One region of the Mycetocola sp. TRD_SC_2 genome, then DNA from elsewhere that is predicted to be linked to it. Evidence: predicted binding sites of a transcription regulator. Region 1 holds the regulator's gene; each other region holds the start of a gene.
What was found. Region 1 encodes HrcA, which represses chaperone genes, less so after heat shock. Its sites were predicted from a motif close to TTNGCACTCGNNNNNNNCGAGTGCNAA; they were not measured.

Region 1 (3,273 bases):
GAGTCTCTCGAGGACTGGACCCGATCGGTGGATGCCGCGCTGGCAACGGGTCCGGACCACCTGTCCGCCTATTCTCTCATCGTCGAGGCGGGAACGAAGCTCGCCAGGCAGATCAGGTCCGGTGCCGTCGCCCAGCCCGATGAAGATCTTCAGGCCGACATGTACGAGCTGGTCGACGCGAAGCTCGAGGCCGCCGGCTTCTCCTGGTACGAAGTCAGCAACTGGGCAAAAGCTCCCGAGTATCGCTCGATGCACAACCTCGCTTACTGGCGCAGCCAGGACTGGTGGGGCATCGGCCCTGGCGCACACAGCCACATCGGCGGAGTCCGCTGGTGGAACGTCAAGCATCCGGCCGCCTACGCGGGTCGGATGAGCGAAGGCCTCTCACCGGGAGCTGGCCGTGAGACTCTCTCGGACGAAACGCGGGAACTCGAGCGGATCCTGCTCCTCGCCCGCACGCGCGACGGCATCCCGATCGCGACGCTCCCATCGGAAGCCCGCGTCGCCGTCGCAGGCCTCATCGCCGATGACCTCGTTAACGCCGAAGCCGCCCTGCGCGGGAGAGTGGAACTCTCGCTGCGCGGGCGGCTTCTCGCCGATGCCGTTGTTCGCCGGCTGACCGTTTAGAGCCGGCCGGCGAACTCACGATCTGGTGGTTACTTCACCATCCGGAAGGCGAAGAAGTAGCGGTAGGCCTGGCCGTTGTTGACCTTGACGCCACCGATGATGCCGAAGATGATGCCGAGAATGCCGACGATCCCTGCGAGAGGGAAGAGGAACAGTCCGATGACCACGAGGGTCAGGATTGCGCCGAGCACGTAGAGGGCGACGACGAAGATCGTCACGGTGAGCTGGAAGTTCAGCGCCTCCTTCGCCTCCTGACGGGTGAATGGTCCGCGGTCCTTGAAGACCAGGTAGATGATGAGCGGCACGATCCAGCCGGCGGTTCCCGCTCCGAGGAACGCTCCGAGCGCTCCACCGAAGTGAGCGAACGACGCCCACTGCTTGTCTTCAGCCTGGGTCAGGGGCGCAGTGCCGGGCTGGCCCTGGTAGGCATACTGCGGCGGCTGCTGGCCGTAACCCTGCTGGCCGTAGCCTGCGGGGGGCTGCTGGCCGTAGCCCTGCTGCTGGCCGTAGCCGGGTGCGCCGGCGGGAGGCTGCTGACCGTATCCGGGAGCACCTGCAGGGGGCTGCTGCCCATACGGCTGCTGACCGTAAGGCTGTTGAGGCTGCTGTCCACCGTAGGGAGGCGGCGGTGACGCCGGGCCCTGTGGCTCCTGCGGCTGCTTTTCGTTCGGGTCAACCGGGGGTTGCGCGTTGGGGTCGGTCATGGCCAAGCCTTTCGATCGATGACGCTGTTGCTGCTGGGTCCGCTCACGCCAGAAACGGCGGCGGGCTTCAGCTAAAAGGTAGCGTTGATCAGGACGCGCGGCAATTACTCCCCGGGCGAGCCGCGCGCTAGAATTGGCACTCAGGGCAACTGAGTGCCAGCAATGTGAGTGCGATTCCAGCGGAAGAGGTGCAGCTATGGTTTCCGAACGCAGCCTCGAAGTGCTCCGCGTCATCGTCCAGGACTACGTCGCGAGCCGGGAACCCGTCGGCTCCAAAGCGATCGTCGAGCGCCACTCCTTCGGAGTCTCGGCGGCGACCATCCGCAACGACATGGCGCAACTCGAAGACGAAGAACTGATCTCGGCCCCGCACACATCCTCCGGCCGCATCCCCACCGACAAGGGGTACCGCCTCTTCGTCGACCAGCTCGCCGACCGCAAGCCGCTCTCCGAAGCGCAGCGCGAAGCGATCGAAACCTTTCTCGGCCAGTCCGTCGGGCTCGACGACGTTCTGATGCGAACGGTGAGGCTGCTGTCGCAGATCACCAACCAGGTCGCCATCGTGCAGTACCCGTCGTTCGCCCGGGCGCTCGTGCGCCACGTCGAACTGGTCTCGCTCAGCGACCGACGTGTGCTGACGGTGTTGATCACCGATACCGGCCGGGTGGAACAGCAGGTCGTCGAGCTCGAGCAGTCGGTGGAGCCCGAGCAGCTCGAGCGGCTGAAAGCCACCCTCAACAAGATGCTCGGCGGAATCAATGTCGATTCATCCGCCGCGATCCTGGAGAAAGCCCGCAGCGAGGCCGTTCCCGAGGATGAGCCGCTGATGACGCGGATCACCGATGCCCTCGCCGAAGAGTTCGCCGAGTACCGCCACGACAAGCTCGTCATGGCCGGCGCAGCGAACCTCGCTCGCACCGAGGACGACTTCTCCGGAAGCATCTACCCGGTCCTCGAAGCTCTCGAGCAGCAAGTGGTTCTGCTCCGGCTGTTCGGCGAGATGGCGGTCGACCGCGGCGGTGTCTCGGCATCGATCGGCCGTGAAAACGAGTCGTTCGGTTTGGGGGAGACCTCGATCATCTCCAGCAACTACCGTTCCTCTGCTGGCGAACTTGCCAGACTCGGCGTGCTCGGACCGACGAGAATGGATTACTCCAACAACCTCGCCGCCGTTCGAGCCGTCGCCCGTTACCTGTCCCGCCAACTCGGCGAGGGCTGACCCCGCTGCAATGCTCGGCGCTGCACAATTCCTACCCCGGTCGTCTCGCGCCGAGAGCGACGACCACCACGACGAAAGGCCATGAGTGGCTGACCATTACGAAGTTCTCGGTGTGTCCCGCGAGGCGACAACCGATGAAATCAAGAAGGCGTACCGCCGACTTGCACGCGAACTCCACCCCGATGTGAATCCCGGCGCCGAGGCATCCGAGCGCTTCAAAGAAGTGACGCACGCGTACGACGTGCTCAGCGACGCCAAACAGCGTCAGCAATACGACATGGGCGGCTCCGGCGGCATGGGCGGCCAGGGCTTCGGTGGGTTCGGCGACATCTTCGACACCTTCTTCGGCGGGCAGCAACAGCGCGGGCCGAAGTCGCGCCGCGAGCGTGGCCAGGATGCGCTGCTGCGCGTCGAGGTCGACCTCGCCGAGGTCATCTTCGGCACCCACCGCGACCTCGAGGTCGACACGGCGGTTCTTTGCCCGACCTGTTCGGGCTCCTGCTGCCAGCCGGGCACATCGCCTGTCACCTGCGACATCTGCCGCGGAACCGGATCGATCCAGCGCGCCGTTCGCTCGCTCCTCGGCAACGTCATGACCTCTGCCCCCTGTGGCACCTGCCGCGGCCACGGGACAGTCATTCCGCACCCCTGCGTCACCTGCCAGGGGCAGGGGCGCGTGCGCGACCGCCGCACGGTTCCCGTCGACATCCCCGCCGGCGTCGA
Region 2 (3,273 bases), 580 kb from region 1:
TGAAGACAACGAAAGCGGGGCGCCTCCCGAAGGAGACGCCCCGCCAGTTCGTGCGAGTTGCTCGGACTTAGAAGTCCATGCCACCGGTCGGGTCGCCGGCCGGAGCCGGGTTCTTCTCCGGCTTGTCGGCGACGACGGCCTCGGTGGTGAGGAACAGTCCCGCGATCGACGATGCGTTGAGCAGCGCCGAACGGGTGACCTTCACCGGGTCGTTGATGCCCGCGAGGAGCATGTCGACGTACTCACCGGTCGCGGCGTTGAGGCCGTGTCCGACGGGCAGGTTGCGGACCTTGTCTGCAACGACGCCGGGCTCGAGACCCGCGTTGAGGGCGATCTGCTTGAGCGGAGCGTCGATGGCGACCCGGACGATGTTCGCCCCGGTTGCTTCGTCACCCGAAAGCGAGAGCTTCTCGAATGCGGTCTTGCCAGCCTGGATGAGCGCAACGCCACCACCGGCGACGATGCCCTCTTCGACGGCAGCCTTCGCGTTGCGGACAGCGTCCTCGATGCGGTGCTTGCGCTCCTTGAGCTCGACCTCGGTCGCGGCTCCGGCCTTGATGACTGCAACGCCACCGGCCAGCTTGGCCAGGCGCTCCTGCAGCTTCTCGCGGTCGTAGTCGCTGTCGGTGTTCTCGATCTCCTTGCGGATCTGGGCAACGCGGCCCGCGATCTGCTCGACGTCGCCGGCACCTTCGACGATGGTGGTCTCGTCCTTGGTGATGACGACCTTGCGGGCACGGCCCAGGAGGTCAAGGGTGACGTTCTCGAGCTTGAGGCCGACCTCTTCCGAGATGACCTGTCCACCCGTGAGGATCGCGATGTCCTGGAGCTGAGCCTTGCGACGGTCTCCGAAGCCGGGAGCCTTGACGGCGACCGACTTGAAGATGCCACGGATCTTGTTCACGACGAGGGTTGCGAGGGCTTCGCCGTCGACATCCTCCGCGATGATGAGGAGCTGCTTGCCCGACTGGATGACCTGGTCAACGATCGGGAGCAGGTCCTTGATGTTGGAGATCTTGGAGTTGGCGATGAGGACGTAGGGGTCCTCGAACACTGCTTCCTGGCGGTCCGGGTCGGTGACGAAGTATGCCGACAGGAATCCCTTGTCGAAGCGCATACCTTCGGTCAGCTCGAGCTCGGTGCCGAACGTGTTCGACTCCTCGACGGTGACGACGCCTTCCTTGCCGACCTTGTCGATGGCCTCGGCGATGATGGCGCCGATTTCGGCGTCACCGGCGGAGATGGATGCCGTAGCCGCGATCTCTTCCTTGGTCTCGACCTCTTTCGCGTTGGCGATGAGCTCTTCGATGACCGCAGCGGTGGCCTTCTCGATGCCGCGCTTGAGCGAGATCGGGTCAGCGCCGGCAGCGACGTTGCGCAGGCCTTCGCGGACGAGTGCCTGGGCAAGAACGGTAGCGGTGGTGGTGCCGTCGCCTGCGACGTCGTCAGTCTTCTTGGCGACCTCCTTGACGAGCTCGGCACCGATCTTCTCGTACGGGTCGTCGAGCTCGATCTCCTTGGCGATGGAGACACCATCGTTGGTGATCGTGGGCGCGCCCCACTTCTTCTCAAGGACAACGTTGCGACCGCGTGGGCCGAGCGTTACCTTGACGGTGTCGGCCAGAATGTTCAGACCGCGTTCGAGGCCGCGGCGGGCTTCCTCGTCAAAAGCAATGATTTTTGCCATGTGGTTTTTCGTCCCTCCCGGACGTAATGAACGTAGTTAGCACTCTACGAATGCGAGTGCTAACACGATTCTGGCACTCTGCCCCTGTGAGTGCAAGCTCGCTGCCGGGCGTGAGACAGAGGCCGCATCCGGGCCCCCAACGAAGCGACGCCGCCCACCACCGGTGGACGGCGCCCGGCAGCGAGGATCAGACCGCGCGAACGGCCTCGGCCTGAGGCCCCTTCGCGCCGGTGCCGATTTCGAAGCTCACCTGCTGGCCCTCTTCGAGTGAGCGATATCCGGTGCTGTCGATCGCGGAATAGTGGACGAAGACATCCTGCCCATCCCCGTCGACGGTGATGAAGCCGTAGCCTTTTTCAGCGTTGAACCACTTCACGGTTCCATTCGCCATGTGTCACTCCCAATGCAGTGTTCTCCGTGCAGGCAGGCGCCAGCCCGGGTCAGCCGGCGCCTGGGCCCGGCGATCGTGCCGGCTCGTCAGCCTCCGGCGAGGGCACGATCATGACCAGTTCCAGATCCTAGCGAGAAGATCTGTCGCCCGAACAGGGGTTTGACCAGAGGAAAAGCAGTTCCTACCCGCACCGCGATGCTCCTATCCGTCGTGGAACGCATCGCGCTTTCTCACTCCTGGGCAGCGTAGTCCGACCCGAGAACGACCGTGAGCTGTAGGAGAGGTTCCTCCCCATCGTCGACCGGGATCTGGAATTGCGTCGACAGCTGGATGTTCCCGATTCCGAGGCCTTCAGCGAGTCCACGCGCAGCCCCTTCCTGCGACGGGTCCTCGTAATAGACGGTCGTGGTTTCGACGTCGGCTGCCGAGGCGCTCCCCGGCGTAATGCTCTGGGTCCAGCCCTCCGAGTTGAGCTTCTCGATCGCACGGGTGGCGAGGCCCCTTGTAGACGTCCCGTTCAGCACCGTGACCATCGAGTCCGGGTCGATCGTCGCGACCGCCGCCGGTGTGTCCGTGGGCTCGGGCGCGGTCGCAGCGGGAGAAGGCGCCTCGACGAAGTTGACGCGGTCACCGAGCAGTGTCAGGCCAAGGATTCCTGCCGCCACGAGAACGAGAGTCGCGAGCCCTGCCCACATGAGAAGGAACCAGCCCCTGCCAGCAGGCACGGGCGCGCGATGCGCCCCGACCCGTTGAAGGTCTTCAGGAATCTCGTCGAACCTGTCCTTGGCGAAGTTTTGTGCCATGTCGCTGCTGTCAGGTCCTCTGTGTTCTTCGGTCAGACGATGTTCGGTCAGACGGCTTTTCGGTCAGATTGCGTTCGGGAGACGATCGGCGAACCCGGAAGCGATCGCTGTTCAGTCAGCGTTCCTGGCTCGAGCCCGGCGTGCGGCCTGCCGGGTGTCGCGCAGCCTGTGCAGGCGCTTGACGAGGAGCGGATCGTGAACGAGGGCTGCGGGCGAATCGATGAGCACGCCCAGCAATTGATAGTACCGGGTGGGAGAGAAACCGAACGCGGCACGGACCGCTTCTTCCTTCTGGCCGGCATGCTGCCACCACCGGCTCTCGAACTCAAGGATCGCGAGGTCACGCTCGCTGAGCTCGGGGCTCGTCTCGTTCGGAGAACCGTTGTCACCCA
Region 3 (3,273 bases), 700 kb from region 1:
AAAACGCCCATGTTGCTCCTTGCTGTGTGTCGTATCCGATCGACAGGCTCTGTACTGTCGTTGTGCCAACCTATTCGAGCAATCGTCAGGGAACAATACATCGGCATTACATCCGTGTAACGAGGGACGCAATCGTTACAGTTCGTGATGATTCGCTGCGGTCAGCGCGCCGTAGAAGCCGTTTTCTTGCGTCGTGCGGCCGACCGCCGCGCCGTCATCGCCATATCGGTCGTGAGGATGATGAGTGCGAGCCAGACGAGGCTGAAGCCTACCCACCGTTCGGGGGGCATTTCTTCGCGCAGCACGAGCACCCCGACGAGGAACTGGATCACGGGCGCGAAGAACTGGATGAATCCCATCCAGACGAGAGGGAGACGCCTCGACGCTGCGGCGAAGAAGAGGAGCGGGACGGCGGTGATCACACCGGTCCCGGCGAGGAGGGCGGTGTGCATCGGGCTCACCGTGCCGATTGTCAGTCCCGTCGTCAGTCCGACGACGATCAACTGGACAATGGCGACGGGCATCAGCCAGGCGGTCTCCAGGGTGAGCCCGGAGACGGCATCCACCCGCGGCCCGACCCGTTTCTTGATGTAACCGTAGAAGCCGAATGAGAACGCGAGAACGAGAGCGATCCAGGGCACGCCGCTGCCGGCGAACGTGAGGACGAGAACGGCGACGATACTGATCCCCACGGAGATCCACTGGATGAGACGCAGCTTCTCCCGAAGGAAGAACACGCCCAGGAACACGGTGACGATGGGATTGATGAAGTAGCCGAGCGCCGCTTCGACGACGTGGCCGGTGAGCACACCATAGATATAGGTCTGCCAGTTGACGAAGATCAGCGCTCCGGCGAGCGCCAGCGTCAGGCTGATTCTGGGCGTGAAAAGCAGGGTGAGGAACGGCTTCCACGCGCGCGTGCACGTGAGCAGCAGCGCGCAGAAGAGGAGGGAGAAAACCACCCGGGCGGCGACCAGCTCGAACGGCCCCGTCGGTGCGACGAGCAGGAAGTACAGCGGCAGGGTTCCCCAGAGCACGTAGGCGGTGACAGCGGAGGCGAGGCCGGACCGGTTGAGCCGATCCGACGACTCAGCACCTGCCGTCGCGAGGACACCGCCCGTCACGACACCGGTGTCTGCTGGGTCGGAAGCTGTTGGCACCCCTTGATGCTAGTCCCGTCTTCCGACGGTGCCGTTAACACACGATATCCCGGACGGTTTTCACCATCCGGGATATCGGTTCGAGTGCTTTGCGGTGTTAGCGAACCACCACGGCGAGCACGTCGCGAGCCGAGAGAACCAGGTAGTCCTGGCCGTCGAACTTCACTTCGGTTCCGCCGTACTTGGAGTAGATGACCTTGTCGCCGACGGCGACGTCGAGCGGAACGCGGTTGCCGTTGTCGTCGATGCGGCCGGGGCCTACTGCTTCGACGACGCCCTCCTGGGGCTTCTCCTTAGCGGTGTCAGGGATGACAAGACCGGAAGCAGTTGTCTGCTCCGCATCGACCTGCTTGATGACGATGCGATCTTCGAGCGGCTTGATGGAGACCGACACGGTTGACCTCTTTCTGAAACTAAGACTTGAGTTAGCACCCTCACATCGAGAGTGCTAACGCCAGTCTAGGGATCCGTTGGCACTCTCGCAACGTGAGTGCCAACGCCGCGAAGTTCCGGCGCTTTCGCTTGGTAGGTTTGCGGGATGGAGAGAGCCGAACTTGTCGAATTACTGACGCCGGAGGGACTGAGGCTCGTCGATGAGGTCGCCGAAACGGATGCCGGGAGCGATGTCGTCGCGACCGTGTCACGACTGCGCGCGGCCGGCCACTCCCCCACACTCGTCGCAACCGCCCTGACACAGGGGCGCCTGCGCCTCAAGGCACGAGCGAAGTTCGGCGACTTCGCCGCTCGCATGCTCTTCACCGAGGCGGGACTCGAACAGGCCACGCGCCTCCGGGTCGCCGCCCTGCACGCCGGGCGGTTCCAGTCGGCCGGAGTGTCCCGGGTCGCGGACCTCGGCTGCGGTATCGGTGGGGATGCCATGGCGTTCGCCGCGCTCGGACTCGACGTGACCGCCGTCGACGTCGACGAGGTCACAGCAACGGTCGCCAGCTACAACCTGGCACCGTTCGAGTCGGCGCGGGTGGAGCACGCCTCAGCGGGGAACGTGGATCTGGACCGGTTTGACGGTCTGTACTTCGACCCGGCGAGGCGCACGGCGGGCCACAAGAACACGGCGCGATTGACCGACCCTTCGGATTACACTCCGTCGCTCGACTTCGTCTTCGCCTCGGCGGCGACACGTCCTACCGGGGTGAAGCTCGGGCCTGGTTTCGATCGGTCCCTGATCACGGATGAGGCGGAAGCGCAGTGGGTCAGTGTCGACGGCCAGGTGGTGGAGCTGGGTCTGTGGTTCGGCGCTGTCGCTCGCGATGGCATCCGTCGTTCCGCCCTCGTCCTCGACGCCGACGGGACTCATGAGCTGCACGCCGCCGCTGACAGCGACGACGTCGACACGGTCGAGCTCGGCGACTACCTCTGGGAGCCGGACGGCGCGGTCATCCGTGCCCGTCTCATCGGTGATGTCGCGCGGGCGCTCGGTGCCGGAATGCTCAGCGACGGGATCGCGTACCTCACCGGCAACGACACCGGCTCCAGCCCGTTCGCAACCCGATTCCGGGTGATCGAGCGCTTCTCGCTCGACGAACGCACTCTCAAGAAGGAGTTGCGTGCGCGCGGCATCGGAACCCTCGAGGTGAAGAAGCGCGGGGCAGACATCGACCCCGCGGCGTTCCGCACCCGGATGAGTCTCAAGGGCCCCAACAGCGCGACGCTCTTCCTCACCCGTGTTGCCGGGAGGCATGCTGCGCTGCTGTGTGAACGCAGCTGAGCACCTCACAGCACATCCGATTTCGCGTGGCACGTCGGGGCATGGCGTCGCAACCCCTCGACATCTCTCTCGGGCGCGTGATGTCCTGAGAACTCACCACACGAACAGAGAGAAGGATGCCCCATGGCAACTGTCAACTCCGATATCGACGTCTCAGCTCCCATCTCCAGCGTCTACAACCAGTGGACCCAGTTCGAATCCTTCCCGCAGTTCCTTGGCGGAGTGGATGAGGTCGTCCAGAAGTCTGACACCCAGACGCACTGGAAGGTCTCGATCGCCGGGGTCACCCGTGAGTTCGACGCTGAGATCACCGAGCAGATTCCGGACGAGCGGATCGCCTGGAACAGCACGAGCGGCGAAGATCACGCCGGCGTTGTCACTTTCCAC

Region 2: groL (chaperonin GroEL) is a predicted target of HrcA. The motif match lies at 1,724-1,750, and genes of this name have one in related genera.
Region 3: groES (co-chaperone GroES) is a predicted target of HrcA. The motif match lies at 1,631-1,657, and genes of this name have one in related genera.

Annotation. Positions count from the first base shown of each region.
Region 1 covers NZ_CM143954.1:1,666,181-1,669,453, reverse strand. The annotation lists gene hemW (radical SAM family heme chaperone HemW) at 1-627, shown strand, start outside; gene ACWA1Q_RS08000 (DUF4870 domain-containing protein) at 657-1,331, opposite strand; gene hrcA (heat-inducible transcriptional repressor HrcA) at 1,528-2,550, shown strand; gene dnaJ (molecular chaperone DnaJ) at 2,636-3,273, shown strand, end outside.
Region 2 covers NZ_CM143954.1:2,246,393-2,249,665, forward strand. The annotation lists gene groL (chaperonin GroEL) at 68-1,687, opposite strand; gene ACWA1Q_RS10770 (cold-shock protein) at 1,875-2,078, opposite strand; gene ACWA1Q_RS10775 (LytR C-terminal domain-containing protein) at 2,309-2,881, opposite strand; gene ACWA1Q_RS10780 (DUF3263 domain-containing protein) at 2,993-3,273, opposite strand, start outside.
Region 3 covers NZ_CM143954.1:2,362,545-2,365,817, forward strand. The annotation lists gene ACWA1Q_RS11315 (ABC transporter substrate-binding protein) at 1-11, opposite strand, end outside; gene rarD (EamA family transporter RarD) at 162-1,160, opposite strand; gene groES (co-chaperone GroES) at 1,258-1,554, opposite strand; gene ACWA1Q_RS11330 (class I SAM-dependent methyltransferase) at 1,699-2,886, shown strand; gene ACWA1Q_RS11335 (SRPBCC family protein) at 3,010-3,273, shown strand, end outside.